Regions from separate parts of the Oryzibacillus soli genome, predicted to be linked through region 1. Evidence: riboswitches for the same ligand, from Rfam matches in the RefSeq annotation. Region 1 holds a riboswitch; each other region holds the start of a gene.
What was found. Region 1 has a riboswitch for cyclic di-GMP ahead of ACSEXW_RS12625 (putative bifunctional diguanylate cyclase/phosphodiesterase). Riboswitches for the same ligand answer to the same signal wherever they lie in the genome.
Positions count from the first base shown of each region.

Region 1 (4,885 bases):
CGGTATCGAAGGCGCTGCGGGGACTGCCGGGCATGTCGGAGTCCACTCGGCGGGAGGTGTTCCGTACGGCGAGGAGTCTGGGTTATTGGTCCAAGGCGCTGTCGGACGGGCTGGCCGCGGAACGAATTCCGATGGCTTCAGGCAAGCCGCGGCGGTTCGCGCTGCTCATCATGAATGACAGCCGGCTGTTCCGGCTGCAGTCCGAGGGACTGGAGCGCAGGCTCCATGAGCTGGGCCATGCCGCCCAGAACCTGCTGTTCCCCGGCTGGTGCCGAAGGGAGGAGGAGCTGCTGGAATGGGCGGAGCGTGCGGGCCTCCTGCATATGGACGGTCTGTTCCTGGGCCCGGCTATCCCGGAGTGGGTGGAGACGGCGTTCTTGAAGCTGTCCGTACCCGTAGTGATTATTAATTATCCGCCGGTCGAAGCGGCGGTGGACAGCGTGATCTGGGATGTTCAGCACGCCGTTCACATCAGTGTGGATGCCTTATACAAGCAGGGGCACCGGAGCATCCTGTATGCGGGGGATACCGTGAAGTTCCGCGGGTTCCGTCTCCGGTGGGAGGCCTTCTTGAATGCCTCCGCCCGTCTGGGGCTGTCTCTGAACCCCGGCGAACATCTGACGGAAGGGACGGAGGACAGGGGACGCTGGATGGGGCGGCTGAAGACGAGGCTTGCCAGCGGCAGATATACGGCGGTGATCGGTGGAGTCAGCGGCGAAGCGGAGTGGATTTTTGGAGCTGCGGCGGCCTTGGGGCTGTCCGTTCCGGAGGAGCTCTCTGTGGTGGGGATTGAGGATTGGGAAGTCCTGCACCGGCCCGGGCTGTCCCGACCGGTGCTGCTCATCGACGAATCGGGGGAACGGGCGGCGGAGCTGATGCTCCGCAGACTGGCGAATCCGTTGTCTCCTTACGAGCATGTACGGCTGCTCGGACCCTTTGTACCGGGAGAAACCATGGGACCAGCTAAATCCGAAAAAAAGGAACTCTAGGAGAAGCTGTAAAAAAACGGTGGACATAATTCGACAGATATGGTATAAAAGAACTATATAAAATGTGAATATTATGCAAAGACGTTCAAGGCAAACCTTGTGAAAGCAAGGGACGCAAAGCTACAGGGGCTTCACGGTCAGGGATGACCGCATGCCAGCCAGTTGCCGCTTTAAGGATGGAGGAAACCTTAGAGCAAGGTTTCTTTTTTTTGTGCCTGGAGCCGGTGCTGGATTGGCAACGAGGAGGTTCGCTCTTTGGGTCTTAAGACTCATGACCGCCCGCTGTACAGGCTGACGGACAGCATGGCGGATCCGGATTCGCAGGGAAGCGGCATGTCGTGATTTGGGAAGCGCATACACTTGGAGCGGGTTAGATCTTCCTGCTCTCCGCGGCTTACGAGCAGGAATCGCTGCAGAAGGAGATCAGGGACGGTCTGCTTCAGCGGATCTACACCCTGTATTCGGCGAAGAAGGCCGGCCGCAACTGGACAATCCTCACCGAGTATGTGGCCTAACGATGGATGAGTCATGTAGATACACAAGAACGAAGACACAAGAAGGGTGAGCATGGAAATGAACCGTCCCCAAGTTTCTGTTGAGGCGAAATACCGCTTTTTGTATGATCATGCACCGGTTTCGATTCTCTTATTGGATCAGGAGGGAGAAATTGCGGAGGCCAACCCCGAGGCGGAGAAGCTCTTCGAATTGCCGGCAGACGGGCTGGTGTCCCGGTCCATCCGCGATCTGGTGGCCCCTGTAGGCGAATGGGGCCGATCGGCAGATTGGCCGGAGGATGAAGCAGGGACGCCGCTTCTCCAGGGCTGCTTCGAGATCCTGGCAGGGCCAAGGAAGAAGAGGGTGGTGGCGAAGTCGGAATGGATGCCCCATCCGAAGGGCAGAAGCCAATATGCAGTTCTGGTAGAGATGGCCGACTGGGCGGTCCCCGCGAAGGAGCGGGAAGCTATGCGCCGGTTCGATTCGGCGGTGGAGGAGGCTCTACGGAATCAGGAGTTCCGGCTTCATTACCAGCCGCAGGTGGACATCCGGACGGGCCAGATCGTCGGCGCCGAGGCGCTGATCCGGTGGCAGCATCCCGAGCGGGGGTTGGTGCCTCCGGTGGAGTTCATCCCCTTGGCGGAGCGCTCGGGGGCTATTCGGACGATCGGCTATTGGGTGCTGGAGACGGCCTGCCGGCAATTGCAGCAATGGGAGGAGCAGGGGCTTCCTCCGATCCGGCTGTCCATCAATCTGTCCGCCAGCCAGATCTCGGACCTTCAGTTTACCGACCGGCTGAAGCGGATGCTGGAGGAGACCCGGCTGGCTCCGGGAAGGCTGTGTCTCGAAATTACGGAGACGGCCGCCATGCGAAGCGAAAGGGATTCCTCCCGGCTCAGCCGGGAGATGGCGGAGCTGGGAGTCGGCCTGGCCATCGACGACTTCGGTATGGAATACTCCTCCTTGTCGCTGCTCCGCAAGCTGGACGCCGATCTGATCAAGATCGACCGGACCTTCGTTAAGGATATGCTGCACGTGACCCGGGACCGGACCATCGTGCAGAGCGTCATCGCCTTGTCCCATGGCTTGGGCAAGCGGGTGATCGCGGAGGGCGTGGAAGAGGGCCTCCAATGGGAGAGCTTGCTGGAGCTGGGCTGCGATGAGATTCAGGGGTACTATATCAGCCGTCCGGTAGAGCCTGAACCGTTCATGCTTCTGTTCAGCGGAAGCCGGGTGATGGGGGCATAGTGCGGCCGGGGGCCGCTGCGAAACGCCAGGGCAGCTCCTTGCCCTTGCTGATGCCGATGCGGGTTGTGGCTTGGAAGGGCAGCGCTTCTCCCGCCTCCAGCCGCAGCTCCGTGCGGGAGGGATCACACACATCGAAGCCGTTCAAGGCCAAATCCACAGCCAGTGCCTGGGTCAGCTTGCCGGGACCGTCCATCAGGCGGGCCTCCGGAATGCGAGGTCGATTGGAGCGGATCCATTCCAGCCCCGACACGGGTACGGCAGCCCGCAGCAGCACCGCGCCGGGCACGCCGTCCGGTTCCGTGACGATGTTCATGCAATGGTGCATCCCGTAGGAAAAGTAGACATAAAGAATGCCCGGTGGACCGAACATCAGCCGGTTGCGGGGGGTGACGCCCCTTGCCGCATGGCTGGCCGGATCGCCGCTTCCCTTGTAAGCCTCCGTCTCCACAATCACCGCCTCGGCCTCTATCCCATCCTGACGCCGGATCAGCTTGCAGCCGATCAGAGCCTGCGCCACCTCCACCGTATCTCTTTCGAAGAAGTCTCTCTGCAATCTAGCCACGTCTCAACCCTCCGTATCCTTATCCTATCCGCATTATAAGGTCCGCGGGTCCATAATCCAAATCCGGACGGCCGGGCACGAATCCAATCCGCATTGAGAATGATTCCTAACCAATCAAGCGAAAAGTTGTATGCGTTTCAGAACAAATTTGAAAACGATTTACGTCACTTATATGTAATATAACATGACATTAGATGTGTCAGAATGTTTACAATGCTGGTTTTGATAGGTAAAAGCGTTGACCTTCCAGGCGGATCAGGAGTAATATGGGTCTAACAAAGCAAGGGCAGCACAGATATGTGATGAAACATAACACAAGGAGGTGGTTGAATGGAACCGAACCATTCCAGACATCCCTGCTATGACGAAGATGCCCACCACTTCTTCGCAAGAATGCACGTGGCTGTGGCACCCGGCTGCAACATCCGCTGCAACTACTGTAACCGCAAGTACGATTGCGTGAGCGAGAGCCGGCCCGGAGTCGTAAGCAAGGTGCTGAGCCCCGAAGAAGCGGTCCGCAAGGTGGAGACGACCCTCCAGACCTTGCCGCAGCTTACCGTAATCGGCGTGGCGGGGCCGGGCGATCCGCTGGCGAATCCGGAAGCAACCTTCGAAACCTTCCGTCTCTTGAACGGCAAGGTTCCCGGACTCCACCTCTGCTTGAGCACCAACGGCCTTCGGCTGGCGGAATTCGCAGACCGGATCGCCGAGCTCTCCATCCGGCATGTGACGGTCACCGTGAATGCCGTGGATCCCCGGATCGGCGAGAAGATCTACGGCTGGGTGGCGGACGGCGGCAAGGTATACCGGGGGCTGGAGGCGTCGGAGCTGCTTCTGGAACGTCAGCTGAAGGGCATCCGCATGATGGCGGAGAGAGGGATTGCCATCAAGGTGAACTCGGTGCTGATCCCCGGGGTCAACGACTGCCACCTGGAAGAGGTGACGGCCCGGGTGAAGGAGCTGGGCGCATTCACCCACAACATCATGCCGCTGATCCTGTCGCCGGGCAGCCCCTACGAGAAGGAAGGCGTCAAGGAGCCGAAGCCTTCCATGGTCCTGAAGGCGCAGGAAGCCAGCTCCAGGCTGCTTCCGGTCATGCGGCACTGCCGGCAGTGCCGGGCGGACGCGGTGGGACTTCTGGGAGAGGACACCAGCGTGGCGGACAAAGGCAAGGTTCCCGAAGGGCCGGTGAAGAGGATCTTCACCATGGAGCAGCGGGAGAAGAAGCTGAAGGAGCTGGATGCCGCCATGGAGGCGAAGCGCAAGGTGAAGGCGGGATCATCTTCTCCTGCGGCCGGAGGCTCGGCCATAAGGATCGCCGTAGCGACCCGGGGAGGCGGCAAAGTGAACGTTCACTTCGGGCACGCCAAGGAATTTCTGGTGTACGAGGTGACCGGCAAGTCGACCAGGCTCTTGGGAGTCCGCAAGGTGCAGGCCTACTGCAACGGGACGGCACAATGCGGAACGCCGGGAGGCAAGAGCGTGATCCTGGAGGAAACGTCGGAGATGCTGTCCGACTGCAAGGTGCTTCTGTGCTCCGGGATTGGAGAATCCCCGATGCGGCTGCTGAAGGAGAAGGGGATCGTCACCC
Region 1 is NZ_JBPPGJ010000008.1:135,238-140,122, forward strand. It holds gene ACSEXW_RS12620 (LacI family DNA-binding transcriptional regulator) at 1-989, shown strand, start outside; cyclic di-GMP riboswitch class I at 1,069-1,159, shown strand; gene ACSEXW_RS12625 (putative bifunctional diguanylate cyclase/phosphodiesterase) at 1,557-2,732, shown strand; gene ACSEXW_RS12630 (DNA-3-methyladenine glycosylase) at 2,704-3,294, opposite strand; gene nifB (nitrogenase cofactor biosynthesis protein NifB) at 3,625-4,885, shown strand, end outside.

Region 2 (4,885 bases), on a different contig from region 1:
ATTTGGTGTATACGTTATATATCGGCGCAACGCCGGAGCAGGTGTGGGACGTGCTGGTGTCGGACGAGGGAGTACGGGCCGTGTTCTTCGGCTGCACCATTCGATCCGGGATGAAGGCCGGGGATGATCTGGCCTATGTGGGTCCGGGCAACGACGGGGACGAGACGGTGCATGTGTACGGCAAGCTGCTGGAGGTGGAGCCGGGGCGCGTGTTCAGCTACTTGGAGCATCCGGGGCCATCGTATTACAGCAACCACGAGGAGCTGGAGACCCGGGTGACCTTCACCCTGGACCCCGTCGGCGGCTGCACCAAGCTGGTCCTGGTGAACGACAAGTGGGCAGAGGGGCATCCGTCCTACGCCAACACGCAAGAGCATTGGCCGATGATCCTGAGCAACATCAAGACCTACGCCGAGACGGGCAAGACCCTCGATTTCGGCTGGTGAAAAAAACGAGAGCGCAGTTGCGGAAGGTTGCTTCCGCGCTGCGCTTTTTGCGCTGGCCTCCGCCGGAAGGGGGGCGGCCGGATGGCGGAACGACGGCGAAAAGTGGAACGGTGGCCGGAAGGCGGAACGACGGCTGGAAGTGGAACGGTGGCCGGAAGGCCGAGTGTCTGCTGAAGGGCGAGTACCCGCTGAAGTCCCCCGAAAAGGTGAGAGCTCCCCATTGGCCGACGTCTCACGTGGCAGGTAATTCGACTAAGTGCATTTATAGTAGTTAGTTTGGGCGATTTGCCCAATATCGCATGAACTAAGTACAAAAACTGCATCTAGTTAGGGTAAATCCAGTCGATACCGCCCATTTAGAGTGAACTAAATACATAAAATCCACTTCGTTCATGCGAGCTGCTCAGCGTTGGTGATCTAAGTACAAGAAATCCATTTAGTTGTAAATGACGTAGCGCCTCCCCCAGCAACCAACCAAGTACCCGACGTATCGCCCCATCCAGCACCGTCCAGCAACTAACCAATCGAGTACCCGACGTGACGACTCCCCGGCAACCAACTGACTAGCCCCCCGACGTAACGATTTCCCACAGCTGCCAACCCGCCTCTCCTGCCGACCGTCGTCTGCATCACCAGAGCCCGCTGTCCAGCCCCTGCTTGGTAATTTCGTAGTAGAGGGTCCGCTGTCCCGTGCCGCGATGAACCGGCTGCAGCCATCCTTTGGCGCAAAGTCTTCGCAGGTGAGCGACGGCCGTCCGAGGGTCGATGGAGAAGCGGGCGGATACGTCCACCGGACGGATGGGCCGGGCCAGGAAGACGGCGTAGCGGAAGATCTCCTGATCGGCGAAAAAGACCCGTTCCACCCTGGAGCCGGTGGACTCGTAGCGGTTCAAGATGACGCGAAGCAAGTACAACACCACTTCCGGCCGGTGGGCTACGTCATCGTAGGCGAACGAGACTACATGAAAGCCTGCACCCTGCAGGAAGCACTCCCGGTTCAACTCGTTGGAGTATTTGGTCCGGTCCATGTGGGTGACGTGTTCCGCGTAGCCCTTGATCTCAATGAGCAGGCTCCATTGCCCCGGAGAATATACATAATCCGCATAATAGGGCCGCCCGCGCCAATCCAGCACCTCATACTCGGGATGCAGACCATCAAAGTGGCCCTTCAGCGGCCACCAGACCTTCTGCGCGAACAGCTTCTCCGCATGGCTGTGCCCTCGTTCCAGCCGATCCCGCCGTTCTCCCGATCGCCGCTCCAGATGATGCTGCACGAACGCCGCATGCGCTTCTTCAAAAGCCTTCATCTTCTCGCCTCCCTTTTAAGAGCAAATAAAAACGCCCTTATTCACCGGTGGATGAATAAGGGCGTCCTTCGCCGCATGGATCCATTATATTACGGTTTCCCGGAGGGGAAAAGGGTTGGCTACTGCCCGGTTGTGCCGATTCCGGAGTTGAGTCCGCCGGAGAATCCATAGTCATATGGACGCCACGGACCATTCCGTCACGATATATAAGTTTAAAGTCCTAAACTTCTATTAAATTCGACATCAAATCGGTCTAAAGCACTATTCAGATCGACCTATCTGAATTATAATCATTATAACGAACATAAGGGATGCGATGAAGTATAACCTCTAACTGGACACTTGGGTTATATGGAGCCACTAGTGTAACCGGCCCTCTTAGGCACCATAACTAGGAGGAATAGCAGCATGAAGAAGAGTGTCAAATGGGTCAGCGCAAGTGTATTGTCCGCCGTATTGTTGGCAGGATCGGCAACCTCTGCCTTGGCGGCTGGAGCGGTTGTCAGTGCAACGGCCGTGGAACCGGCCCGTACCGTGAAGCAGACGGGCTACGGCACAGGGGTGTTAACGTCCGAGACCCGGGCTGAGCTGACCTACAACAAGGAGAGCTCCGTCAGCCTGTCCGGCACTGTTGTCATTGACGGTCCGGTCCTGGTGATGAAGCTGGTGAACTACCCGCAGGTCGCCTTCACGATCAAAAAGGTGGCGGACAAGCTGTTCACCTACTCGGCCGTCCTGCCGCTTGGTTCCGGAGACAAGGGGAACCTGGACCTGTCCGTGGAAGCCTACACCGTCTACCAGAACGGCAAGACCGCTGGACAGATCCATAGCACGGTAGCCGGTCCGGTATCCGCAGGCAAGGTGCATGTCGCTTACATCGACCGATACCATGTGACGGACACATCCTTCGGGACTTATAACCGCGCGGCGAACACCTTCCCGTATTCCTACACCTTGAACAAGGTTTGGGACGACGGCAAGGTCACTTCGTCCGCCATCACGGTACATGTCGAAGGCACGAAGGACGTCTATGCCGTTCAAGCCAGCGACCCGGCCTACAAGGACGGTGCGGCAGCGGTAACCGTGAGCACGGCGCCGGTGCCGGTTGTCTTGAAGGAGACGGTCATCTCCGGTGTGCAAGAGCCGGGCTATGATCCTGCCAGCAACCTGTTCACCTATGCCTATACCCGGACGGACATCAACAGCAGGCTGAAGGCGACCGTTACCGCGCAGACCGCCCAGGTGCTGGGCACCGAGACCCAGGCACTGAACGCAACCTATGGTGATAACAGCGTCCACACCGTCTATACCTTCGTCCCCCCGGTGAAGCCCCGCTTCCTGAGAGTGGATGCGGCTTCGGCCTCCTACACCTTCGATTGGGCATCCGGCACGTATACCGTAACCTACCAGGTGGAGGAAGAGTACAGCAACGGGAAGACAGCGACCAGCGTCCGCACCCTCACCGGCTTGACTCCGGGCCAATCGGCTTCCTTCACCATTGGGCAGGATGGTCTGACGGCACAAGGTGCCTTCAACGTGCCGGCCGCACCGAAGGCAGTTGTCAGTGACGTGGAGGTTCGAGACGTGACCGGCTTGTGGGCGGGCAACCATGACGTGAGCGGCGTCATCAAGGTAGACTTCGTCCTGACCTTCAAGGTGAACGGCGAGCTGCAGACCCAGGCGGTGTCCACGAACATCAACACCAAGACCGATGGCTATACGGCTTCCGGCACGTTCGTGACCACGTACCACTCTCAACCGGTCAGCGTTCCGTATTCGGTGACCGTGACCCCTCCCGCACCGGAGACGGATACCTCCCATTCCGACAACGGCTACCCGGGCAGCAACGGAAACGGCAACGGGCACAAGGAATAAGCCATAGGGTAAAAAAGATAGCCTCCCATCCACATCTGTGGTCGGGAGGCTTCGTTTGTTGGAGAACTCCGTTACCCGGTCTACTTAAGCTTCACCGAGAACGGCTCCTCGATCCATGCGGGGTAATTCATCAGGTCGAAGGTGACCGGGTTGACGACCGGCCCGTCGGCCTCCACCTCGAAGGTAGTCTCGTATTCGACGGAGCCGGAGGAATTGCTGGAACGATGGTCTCCAATGCGCAGCGGCTTCCCATCGGCGTCCTGGCCGGGGCCTCCTACGAGGCTGTAGAAATAATGGTCCTCCGGATTGCCGGTGACGGAGAGGCGGATGGAGCCTTTGCCGTTCACGGACGGCGAAGCATCGAGCAGCTTCACGCGGCTGTCGGGGGCATCGACGATACGCTTGTTCTCCAGATCCAGCTTCAATTGAAGCTTCGACTTATCGAGCGCCATGATGCGGCTGCCGGCAAGCGTAAGATGCTTGGGCTTGCGGAAGAAGCTGCTCTCGAAGTAGATGATCTGCCTGGACTCCGAGGTCAAGGAGGCTCCTTGGCTCTTCAGGACCGTTCCCCGTTCGTCCGTCAGGGTCAGCTCGCTGAAGTGGAACAGACGCTTGGTGTTCGACGGGTCCATCTCCAGCTCCAGCCCGATCCGGGTCGGATGGATGACGGCACGGACCACCGTGAAGCGCTGGCCCTCCACGGTCACGACCTGATGGATGGGGAGCTCCTCCTTCAGGTCGCGGAACCGATCCTTGTCGATGCCGAAGGATGCGGACCAGGAGGCCCCGGACGGAGCTTCCGGCAGGTTAGGCTCGATCGTAATGCGCATCCGCTCGGGAACGGGCACGCCGTCCGACATGCCGATATCGATCCGGCCGCGGACCTCCCGGTCCACCGCCGTCTCTGAAGGCCAGCTGTACATGTAGCTGGCTAGAACGGCCTTCCCGGTATCGGCATCCTGTATCTCCAGCTTACGGAAGAGCAGGTGCTCGAACGGTTGGGAGGCGCGAAGGGTGTAGAACACATTGACCCTGGTTTCATCGGCAATGATGCCGTCCACCGTGAAGGTGATGCCGTCATGGGAATCCTCGGTCCCGACGGGCTGGATGAAGTCGCGGCGTACGGCATCCGTTAAGCCCGAATCACCGGCCACCAGCTTGACCAGGGTGCCCATCCCGGGCAGACCGCCAAGGTAGGTGGCGAAGGCGGGGGAGACGCGCACCAGGCCGAAGAAGAGCACCAGCGCGGCTGCGGCG
Region 2 is NZ_JBPPGJ010000011.1:177,525-182,409, reverse strand. It holds gene ACSEXW_RS16670 (SRPBCC family protein) at 1-446, shown strand, start outside; gene ACSEXW_RS16665 (hypothetical protein) at 1,076-1,753, opposite strand; cyclic di-GMP riboswitch class II at 2,054-2,137, shown strand; gene ACSEXW_RS16660 (hypothetical protein) at 2,162-3,628, shown strand; gene ACSEXW_RS16655 (DUF4179 domain-containing protein) at 3,709-4,885, opposite strand, start outside.
Region 2: another riboswitch for cyclic di-GMP. It lies ahead of ACSEXW_RS16660 (hypothetical protein); the one in region 1 lies ahead of ACSEXW_RS12625 (putative bifunctional diguanylate cyclase/phosphodiesterase).

Region 3 (4,885 bases), on a different contig from region 1:
GCAGCGTCGATACGGGGACGGCGCAGACGGATTGGCTGGACGTGGAGCGGGAACGGGGCATCTCCGTCCGGGCGGCGGTGACCCGATACGAATGGCGGGGAGTATCCGTAAATGTGGTGGATACGCCGGGACATGTGGATTTCTTGTCCGAGGTGGAGAGAAGTCTGCGGGTGATGGACGGCGCCGTGCTGGTTCTCTCCGCGGTGGAAGGCGTCCAGGCTCAGACGGAGGTGATCTGGAGGGCGCTGCGGGAGCTGCGGATTCCGACCCTCCTCTATGTGAACAAGATGGACCGGATCGGCGCAGACCCGCTGCGCGTTCTCACGGAGATCCGCAGGCTGCTCTCGCCTGCCGCGGTGCCGATCCAGGCGCCTGTGGGGGTTGAAAATGGGTTTACGGGAGTCCTCGATCTTATGGGCGAGGGGGCGACGGCTTCGGGAGAGGCTTGTCCGGAAGCGGCGGAATACCGCAGGCTGCTGAACGAGATCCTGGCGGAGCAGGACGAGGAGCTGCTCATGAAGGTGCTGGAGGAAGGAGAACAGCCGCCAGAAGTGCTGAGGGATGTTCTGAAGCCCGCGGCGGAGCGAGCCACAGCTTATCCCGTTCTCTTCGGAGCTTCGAGTCAAGGCATCGGCATCCTGCCGCTGATGGATGCCATCATTTCCCTGCTGCCGCCACCGGCAGGCTCGTCCGACGCTCCGTTGTCGGGCGTCGTATTCAAACTGGAGCAGGATGCGGCCATGGGCCGGGTGGCGTATGTCCGCTTGTACGACGGCGTGCTCCGCAACCGGGATTCCGTCCTGAACCACACCCGGGGGCTGGACGAGAAGATCACGCAGATCCGCAAGGTGGAGGGGCCCAAATCCGTGGACGCCGGGGTTCTGCAAGCCGGGGACATCGGAGCCGTGTACGGCTTCAGCCACGCGGCCGTAGGGGACATTCTCGGCAGTCCGGAGCGGATCCCGCACCTCGGGCGGATGGCGGTGCCCCTCCTGACCGTACAGGTGAAGTGGCGTCAGGAGAAGGACTTCCCTGCGGCGGTAGCCGCCTTCCGGGAGCTGGCGGATGAGGATCCCCATCTGGACGTCCAGTGGCTGAAGGAGGAGCGGGAGCTTCATCTGAAGGTCATGGGCCCGATCCAGATCGAGGTCCTGACGGAGCTGGTGAAGAGCCGCTACGGGCTGGACGTGGACTTCGGGGAGCCGACGGTCATTTATAAGGAAACGCCGGCCGAAGCCGGCTTCGGGTTCATCGCCTATACGATGCCCAAGCCCTGCTGGGCGGTACTCCGGTTCCGGATCGAGCCCGGCGAGCGGGGCAGCGGCCTGCAATATGCCTCCATTGTACGGAAAGAAGACCTTCTGGAGAGCTATCAGAACGAGGTAGCTCGCAGGGTCCCGGAGGCGCTGGAGCAGGGCTTGCGCGGCTGGGAGGTAACGGATCTGAAGGTGACGCTGGTGGAGGGGGAGCATCACGTGTGGCATACCCATCCGCTGGATTTCGTCGTGGCGACGCCGATGGGCATCATGGACGGGCTGGCGCGCACGGGAACCAAGCTGCTGGAGCCGATGCTCCGGTTCCGCCTGTCCGTGCCGGAGGAGGCCGGAGGCAAGGTGATGAATGAGCTGGTGCTGATGAGGGGGGAATTCGACAACCCCGTCTTGAGCGGGGAGCGGCTGGAGCTGACCGGGATGCTCCCGGTGGCAACCTCCCTTGATTTTCCGGCGCGGCTAAGCTCCATGACCAAGGGAAGGGGCCATCTGTCCGTATCGTTCGGTGGATACCGGGAATGCCCGCCGGAGGTTCATGTGGAGCGGCCCCGGAGGGGAGTGAATCCGCTCGACCAGTCCAAATATATATTGGCGGTTCGACGGGCTCTGTAGCGTGCCATGCGACGGAAGGAGCCCCTGGGCAATCGCGGGGCTAGTCCCTCTCGTTTTCGAAGAACTCGCACTTTTTCCGTTGATGGTAGGTAATTTCGCTTACGCTTGATTGTACGACGATGACGGAATCGTCGAACCGGATGATCAGCCCTTTGGGATCCACGATCATATCGTCCTCGAACACCCGGATCGGGATCCGCTTGGTCATAGCCTCCTGGAAATCGGCGTCGGTCATCAGCTTGCGGTTGCGTGCCATGGTTGCATTCTCCTTTTCAAAGTTTCCTAGACTTACCATCTTATGCTAACCTGTATCCGTGTCGAATACAAGGGGGGATTGTCGCTGGAACGGATTTTGATCACAGGCTACAAGGCATCGGAGCTGGGGATCCACTCCATGAAGCATCCAGGGATTCCGATTATTAAGAAGGCGGTGGCCAAGGTGCTCCGGGGCCTGCTGGAGGATGGCCTGGAATGGGTGGTGGTCAGCGGCCAGTGGGGGGTGGAGCTGTGGGCCGCCGAAGCCGCTCTGGAGCTTCGGGAGGAGTATCCTGCGCTCCGGCTGGCGGTGATCACCCCTTACGAGAACCAGGAGGAGCACTGGGGCGAGGAGAAGCAGGAATGGTACCGCAGCCTCCTCGCGCGGGCGGACTACAAGGCCTGCGTCTCCAAGCGCGGGTATGAGGGGCCTTGGCAGTTCAAGGCCAAAGACCGGTTTTTGCTCCGCAACACGGACGGCCTCTTGCTTCTGTATGATGAGGAGAAGGAGGGCTCGCCCCGGTACCTCCGTGCGGAGGCTCAGCGTTACGCAGCTATTGAGCCTTACCGAATCATCACGATTACGGCGCAGGACCTTCAGGATACGGCGGACGAGGAACGTCCGGCTTGGGATTAAAGGGACAAGGGACCGGCAGGGGCCGGATGCATCCGAAGGGAGGCGTCCGGTCCTCTTTGTCGCACCCCAAGATCGCCTGATTGCAGGGAATTAGCCAATCTTACCCATGGAAACGGGAGTTAAAAACGACAAATTACAGAAAAGTTTCCAATTTAGACACATTTTTTGCGTGACAAAGATCGTTCATCCTTTATCCTACCTATTGGGGGATGAAGTTGGACCTGAATCGAATAGTGACCGGCAAACCTGCCGAAAGGCAGGGACGCAAAGCTATAGGGACTACTCCCGCAGGTCGGGAAAGTCAGCCAGTTGCCCATTCCTGAACTGTGGCATATCCGGCTCCAGTTTTTTTTCTTTCCCTTACAAGCCCACTACAAAGACAGAAGAGGAGAGATGTACGTGAACCATGCTTTGAATCGGGTTCAAGAATGGTTTCCCAGTGCGGACGGCGACCCCTCCCGGCGCCAGCAGCTCCAGGAGCTCTTAGAGGAGCTCCTGGCAGGAGCCGACCGGTTGAAAAATCCGGATCGGGTCAATCTGGCCGGAACGAAGCGGCGTTCGGAGCATTTTTACCGGGAGCTGCTGCAGGAGAGCGCGATACCCCAATCGGGCGCTCCTATGAAGGATGTGGTTCCGAAGCTCTTGGAGCTGCTTCATGACCATCCATACCACACGAAGTATTTTTTGACGAACATTTTGCCCATGGCGAGCATTCCCGGGATCGTCGGCATGCTGGCCGCTTTCCTGGTGAACGGGAACAACCTGTGGGATGTCTACGGGCCCGCTGGAGCCGAGGCGGAGGTGCGCGTCATCGGCATGATGTCCAAGCTGGTCGGATACGACCCCATGCTAAGCGGCGGCTATACGACCTGGGGCGGTCAAGGGGCGGTCTTTACAGGTCTCCGTCTGGCCATTGCCAAGCTTGCGCCGGACGCTCAACAGACCGGAGTGCCGCGGAACCTGTACGCCTTCTGCTCGGAAGCGGCCCACTACAGCCTCTATAAATCGGTCCAGGCCACCGGTCTCGGCACGGATCGGCTGATCCGGGTGCGCACCCGCCGCGACAGCAGCATGGACCTGGATGATCTGCGGGACAAGCTGCTGCAGGTAATCCGCCAAGGCGGAATTCCCGCTTATATCGTCGCCACGACGGGGACGACGGATGCCTTGGGCATCGACGATGTGCAGGGCGTCAGCGCCGTCTCCCGTGAGATCGCACAAGCCCACGGCTTGCCTGATCCCCATATCCATGCCGATTCGGCGCTGGGCGGATTTTTCGCGTTCTTCAACGGGTATGACTTCGACCGTAACCCGCTTGGGCTGCCTATTACGGCGCTGAAGCCTCTGCACGCCATTCACCGCAGGCTCCGGCACCTGAACCTGGCTGATTCACTCTGTTTCGACTTCCAGAAGCTGGGCCAGACGCCGTACGTGACGAGCCTGTTCATGGTCCGCAACGCATCGGATCTGAAGCTCTTGGATCTGGAGCCCGAGGAGACGCCTTATGTGGGACACCGGGGGTACGGCCAATACCATACGGGTTACACGCTCGAATGCTCCAGGATGGCCAGCGCCGTCAGCATTTACAGCGCCTTGACCGCATTCGGAATCGAGGGCTACCAAAGACTGCTGGCGCAGTTCATCGAGGTGAGCCACCGTATCCGTGAAGAGGTGGCCCGGGAGATTCCCGAGCTGACTCTCGTGAATGCCGATAATCCGGGCATCGTCTCCTTGTTCCGGCTGTATGCGCCGGTAGGCCCCCGTTTCGCGGACGAAGTGGCCGGGCGCTGCTCCACCGGGCAGATCGCCGAGACCAACCGGCTGAACGAGGAGCTGTTCGAGCTCTTGGGCCGGGATCGGGATAAGATGTTCTTCGGCGATACCAAGAAGCATCTGCTCGTTCCCACAACGGACGGTCCGGACCAGCCGCTATCGGCTTCCAAGATCTTCGTCATCTCGCCGTACACCGAGGTGGAGCACGTCCCGGAGATCGTCCGCTACCTGAAGTCCAGAGTAAACGAGGCTCTGTCGGCCTTGAAGATTCCAACCGCACCTTAAGGAGGACCATCATACCTTGAACCGCATATGGAACAACCCCATCACGAGAGGA
Region 3 is NZ_JBPPGJ010000004.1:137,356-142,240, reverse strand. It holds gene ACSEXW_RS06670 (GTP-binding protein) at 1-1,883, shown strand, start outside; gene ACSEXW_RS06665 (hypothetical protein) at 1,924-2,139, opposite strand; gene ACSEXW_RS06660 (SLOG family protein) at 2,218-2,775, shown strand; cyclic di-GMP riboswitch class I at 3,005-3,092, shown strand; gene ACSEXW_RS06655 (pyridoxal phosphate-dependent decarboxylase family protein) at 3,175-4,833, shown strand; gene ACSEXW_RS06650 (methyl-accepting chemotaxis protein) at 4,850-4,885, shown strand, end outside.
Region 3: another riboswitch for cyclic di-GMP. It lies ahead of ACSEXW_RS06655 (pyridoxal phosphate-dependent decarboxylase family protein); the one in region 1 lies ahead of ACSEXW_RS12625 (putative bifunctional diguanylate cyclase/phosphodiesterase).

Region 4 (4,885 bases), on a different contig from region 1:
GCGGCGGGATCATCTGCCGGAACCGCGCTGAGCTAGAGGCGGCTATGGAAGCGGCATTCTCGGCGGATAGCCGGGTGATGGCGGAGGAGGAAGTCCCCGGCCGTGCGCTGTTCGTCGCGCTGCTGGCCGGCAAGGTGCCGCTTCAGAGCGCCATCGGAGAGGGGACCCCGGTGCCCGATGCGGCGGCGGACTCCGCTAATGGGGCCGGCATAGTACCCGGACAGCCGCTGGCTCCAGCGAAGCTGCCGGAAGAGACGGCGCAGCAGCTCGGACGGCTGGCCCGTCAGGCCGCCGACCTGCTGGATGCATCCGGCGCGGTGCTGATCCGCTTCGTGGAAGCGGCCGAGGACGGCCGCCTTTTGGTCGATGCCGTCGAGCTGGCCCCGGACCTCCGCCCCGGTGGGGCATACGCCGGTCTGTGGGAGCTCTCCGGCATACCGTATCCGGAATTGGCCGCAAGGCTGGTGGATTACGCCATGGGGAAAGGAACGGGGAGCCCGGCATCGGATGAATAAGGGGATGAGCCTATGGTATCCTTAAGAGAAAGGATAGAAGGAGGCGGACATATGGGATTCGCGACGGAGTTCAATTCGGTATGCAAGTTCAAGCGAACGCAGGAGCTGTACGATCTGTTGGAATACGGCCGCGGCAAGATGGTCAAATCCGGCTTTCGGGTTTTTCCGGCCGGCCAGAAGGTCATCGCCTATTCTCCGGATAACAAGGCGATCGCCATCGTGAAGATTCTGGCGTCCATCGCGGAGATCAACTTCCAAGGGGAGGAGATTACCCAAGTAGAGATGGAGCTGATCCGGCTGCTGACGGAGGAGGAGGCCCGCATTCAGACCGCTCTGGCTCACGAGATGTTCTTCGGAGAGCACGAAGCGGGCGGAGCCGTTTGATGCAGCAGGGGGCTGCGGCGGAATGAAGGCCATCTATGGCCTTCATCTCCCAAGCACCCCATGTCCCGCACGGAGAGGAAGGCTGCCGGAGAATGAAACGGCGGGAACCCGGGTACGGTATAACGGACTATACTGCGCGGGAGGCAAAAAGTGTGATCGTACGATTCGGTTACGTAGCCATGTCCACCTCCGTAAGCAACGCTTCTCCGTCCAAAACGATGACCGCCACCAGCTTCGCCAAGCTGGAGGACCGGGAGGCCGCCATCCGTAAGCTGGAACGCCTGGCCTCCGAGAACATCCGCAACACGCTGCGGCTGCTTCGCCATAACCGGGCCCACGACATCCGCCTGTACCGGTTCTCCTCCAAGCTGATCCCGCTGGCCGGCCACGAGCTTCTGAACGGCTGGGATCCGATGCCCGCCTTGGCGGATGACTTCGCCGAGCTGGGGGAATATGTCCGGCAGCACCGGATGCGGACAAGCTTCCATCCCGACCACTTTACCGTGCTGTCGACGCCCCGTGCGGAGGTGCTGAAGTCCTCCATGGCCGACCTGGAGCGGCACCACGCCATGCTAACGGCCATGGGCCTGAACGGAAGCGCCAAGTGCAACATCCACATCGGAGGCACCTACGGCGACAAAAAGAAGGCCCGGGACCGCTTCATCCGGCACTTCGAAGAGCTGCGTCCGGAGGTTCGGGGCCGCATTACCCTGGAGAACGACGATAAGACCTTCACAGCTCTCGAGACCCTGGAGGTCTGCGAGGAAGTGGGGGCGCCGATGGTGCTGGATCTTCACCATCATATGGTGAACCATACCGGAGAGGATGCCGCGGAGCTGTGGCCGAGGATCGGCAAGACCTGGGAGGGCGCCGGAACGGATCCGGAGGCTTCCGTCGGTCTCCCCGCCCTTCCGCCCAAGATCCATGTCTCCAGCCCGAAGAACGACAAGGATGTCCGGGCCCATGCGGATTATGTGGAGGCCGCTCCGCTGGCCGGCTTCCTACGGGCCGTCGCCCCCATGACGCCCGCTCTGGATGTGATGATCGAGGCGAAGATGAAGGACGGAGCCTTGTTCAAGCTGATGGAGGAGCTGCCCGGCCTGGAAGGAGTAAGGCGATTGGATCAGGCCAGTGTGGAAATTGAGACTTAAGACTCAATTTTTCCGACATTTGGAATTACCCTTTGACAAAATCTGCGAGTCACGGTATCGTTAACTTAATACCAACGAACCATTTCCACTGAAAAAGGCAAACCTGCCGAAAGGCAGCGACGCAAAGCCGCGGGTCTAAGGTCTCCGAACGGGGACCACGACAGCCGGGCCGCCAAAGGGATGCCCTCCTCCGGGAAGCACCCGGGGGTTCTTTTTTTTCCTGTGGAAAGGAAGAGAGGAGATCGCGCAACAATGGGGGCTATGCTGGCCAAATCGTATATGTCGCTCCAGCGGCAGACGAAGCTTCAGAGCAATGTGCAGGAATTGGGTGAAATGTTGGGCAGTCGGCAAGTGGCCGAAAGCATCCTGGCGAACATGCTGGGACTGGAATCGGTGGAGCTTCAGGACCTGATGCAGCATCTCGGAACGATCTACACTCATCAGCAATTCCGGACCGGAGCACTCTAGGTCGAAACCGCCTGCATGCTGACAGGAATCATATGGTTATTAAGAACCCGTCATTGCTGGCGGGTTTTTCATTTTATTGGGTGTAGGTGGGACCGTATTCCAGAAACTGTGTAAATCAAAATGCCGGCACTGTACTAGTGAAATAATTCACGAATGGAAAAGGCAGCATGGGGTGGCTCCAGTCAGAAGTCCATAGCAGTAAGCATAGGGCCAGATGGGGCTTGCATGCCGAACTGGTGAACAAATCTATCCATCCGCACCCATATCAGGAGTAGAAAGGGGTTAAAATAGCGCTTTCTTATGAATTTATGTCAAAAGTTTGACAGCTGATAAGCAAAATGGGGGTCTGCAACAAATGAATTTATTCACAATGTAGGAATTGTGTTCAGGCTGTGGAATTCGTGGAATATGGTGATAGCGGGGGAGATACAGCACTAGCGAAATTCTAACACAGATTTATGAAAGCGCTATCATTTCTAATGTAAAAATCATTATAAAGTCCGCCGCTTACTCCCGGTTCCGGCGGAACAACGAAAAACGGAGGTGCTTCACTTGCTGCATGTAGTTGTTTGTGTCAAGCAGGTGCCCGACAGCAGGGAAATCCGGATCGATCCGAAGAACAACACGCTGATCCGGCAGGGCGTTCCCAGCATCGTCAATTTTTATGACATGCACGGCTTGGAGGAGGCGCTGCGGCTGAAGGATCAGTTCGGGGCCCGGGTGACCGTAGTGACCATGGGCCCTCCGCCGGCGGAGAAGGGATTGAAGGAATGCATCTCCCTCGGGGCGGATGAGGCGGTGCTGGTTACCGACCGGGGCTTCGCCGGTGCGGATACGCTGGCCACCTCCTACGTGCTGGGCTTGGCGATCCGGAAGATCGGAGAGGTCTGGGGCCCCGTAGACATGGTGTTCTGCGGGAAGCAGACGCTGGACGGAGATACGGGGCAGGTTGGTCCCGGAGTGGCGTGCCGCTTGAACATGGACCAGCTGACGTATGTATGCAAGGTGGCGGACGTCAACCCGGAGACCCGGCGGGTCCGGGTTCACCGGCAGATGGAGGACGGCGTAGAGGTGACGGAGACCTCCATGCCGGTGCTGCTGACGGCGCTGAAGGAGCTGAACAAGATCCGGCGGGCCACGCTCCCCGGCATGATCCGGGCGGCGAGATACAAGGCGGCGGTCTGGACGGCGGCGGATTTCCCCGAGCTGGATAAGACGAAGATCGGTCTGAAGGGCTCCCCAACCATCGTGGGCAAGACCTGGGTGCCGGAGCTGAAGAAGGCCAACACCGTACGGGTGGAGGGCGCCACCGCACAGGAGCTTGCAACGGATCTGGCCGGCAAGCTGTGGGCGGAGGAGCTGCCGAAGCGGCTGGGCTGGTAAGCGGCATGGATAACGGGAGATAAGAGGAGGGGCATGCGATGAGTGAAGAACGGTTGGAGACGGCGGCACCGGATTGGTCGGCATACCGCGGCGTCATGATCGTAGTGGAGCACCGGCGGGGAACGGCCAAGAAGGTATCCTGGCAGCTCCTGGGGGAAGGGCGGAAGCTGGCCGATAAGCTGGAGGCGCCGCTTCTGGCGCTGGTGATCGGGCACCAGGCGGAGCATCTGGCCCAGGAGGCCATCGCTTACGGAGCGGACCGGGTCTATCTGGTGGAGGCGCCGGAGCTGCTGGATTACCGGACCCGGCCCTATAGCGAGATCTGCCTCAAGGTATTCCGTGAGGTGAAGCCGGAGATCGTCCTGTACGGAGCGACGGCGACGGGAAGAGACCTGGCGGGGGCCATCGTGACCCACCTGCCCACGGGTCTGACGGCAGACTGCACGGAGCTGGACGTGGAGCCACATCCCTCACGGCTCCTGATGGCGAGCCGACCAGCTTTTTCCGAGAAGATGATGGCGACGATCCTGTGCAAGCAGTACCGGCCCCAGATGGCCACGGCCCGGGCGGGCGTGTTCCAGGCGCTGCCCAAGGCACCGGAGCGGACCGGCGAGATCGTCCGGATGACGGAGACCTTCGAGGAGGCGTCCATCGCGGCCAAGGTCCTTGACTTCATCGAGGAAGTGAGCCACGTGAACCTGGAGGAGGCGGAGGTCATCGTCGCCGGAGGCCGGGGCATGGGCGGACTGGAGGCGTTCGCCATGCTCCGGGAGCTTGCGGATGCGCTGGGCGGAGAGGTCGGGGCAACCCGTGCGGCGGTGGATGCCGGCTGGGTGGGCCACGAGCGGCAGATCGGGCAGACGGGGCATACGGTGAGGCCGAAGCTGTTTTTTGCGGTGGGGATCTCGGGAGCGGTGCAGCATACGGTGGGCATGCAGAGCTCGGACATCATCGTCTCCATCAATAAGGACCCGGAGGCGCCGA
Region 4 is NZ_JBPPGJ010000002.1:438,405-443,289, reverse strand. It holds gene ACSEXW_RS03955 (D-alanine--D-alanine ligase family protein) at 1-515, shown strand, start outside; gene ACSEXW_RS03950 (hypothetical protein) at 567-899, shown strand; gene uvsE (UV DNA damage repair endonuclease UvsE) at 1,052-2,050, shown strand; cyclic di-GMP riboswitch class I at 2,137-2,227, shown strand; gene ACSEXW_RS03940 (hypothetical protein) at 2,303-2,518, shown strand; gene ACSEXW_RS03935 (electron transfer flavoprotein subunit beta/FixA family protein) at 3,062-3,901, shown strand; gene ACSEXW_RS03930 (electron transfer flavoprotein subunit alpha/FixB family protein) at 3,940-4,885, shown strand, end outside.
Region 4: another riboswitch for cyclic di-GMP. It lies ahead of ACSEXW_RS03940 (hypothetical protein); the one in region 1 lies ahead of ACSEXW_RS12625 (putative bifunctional diguanylate cyclase/phosphodiesterase).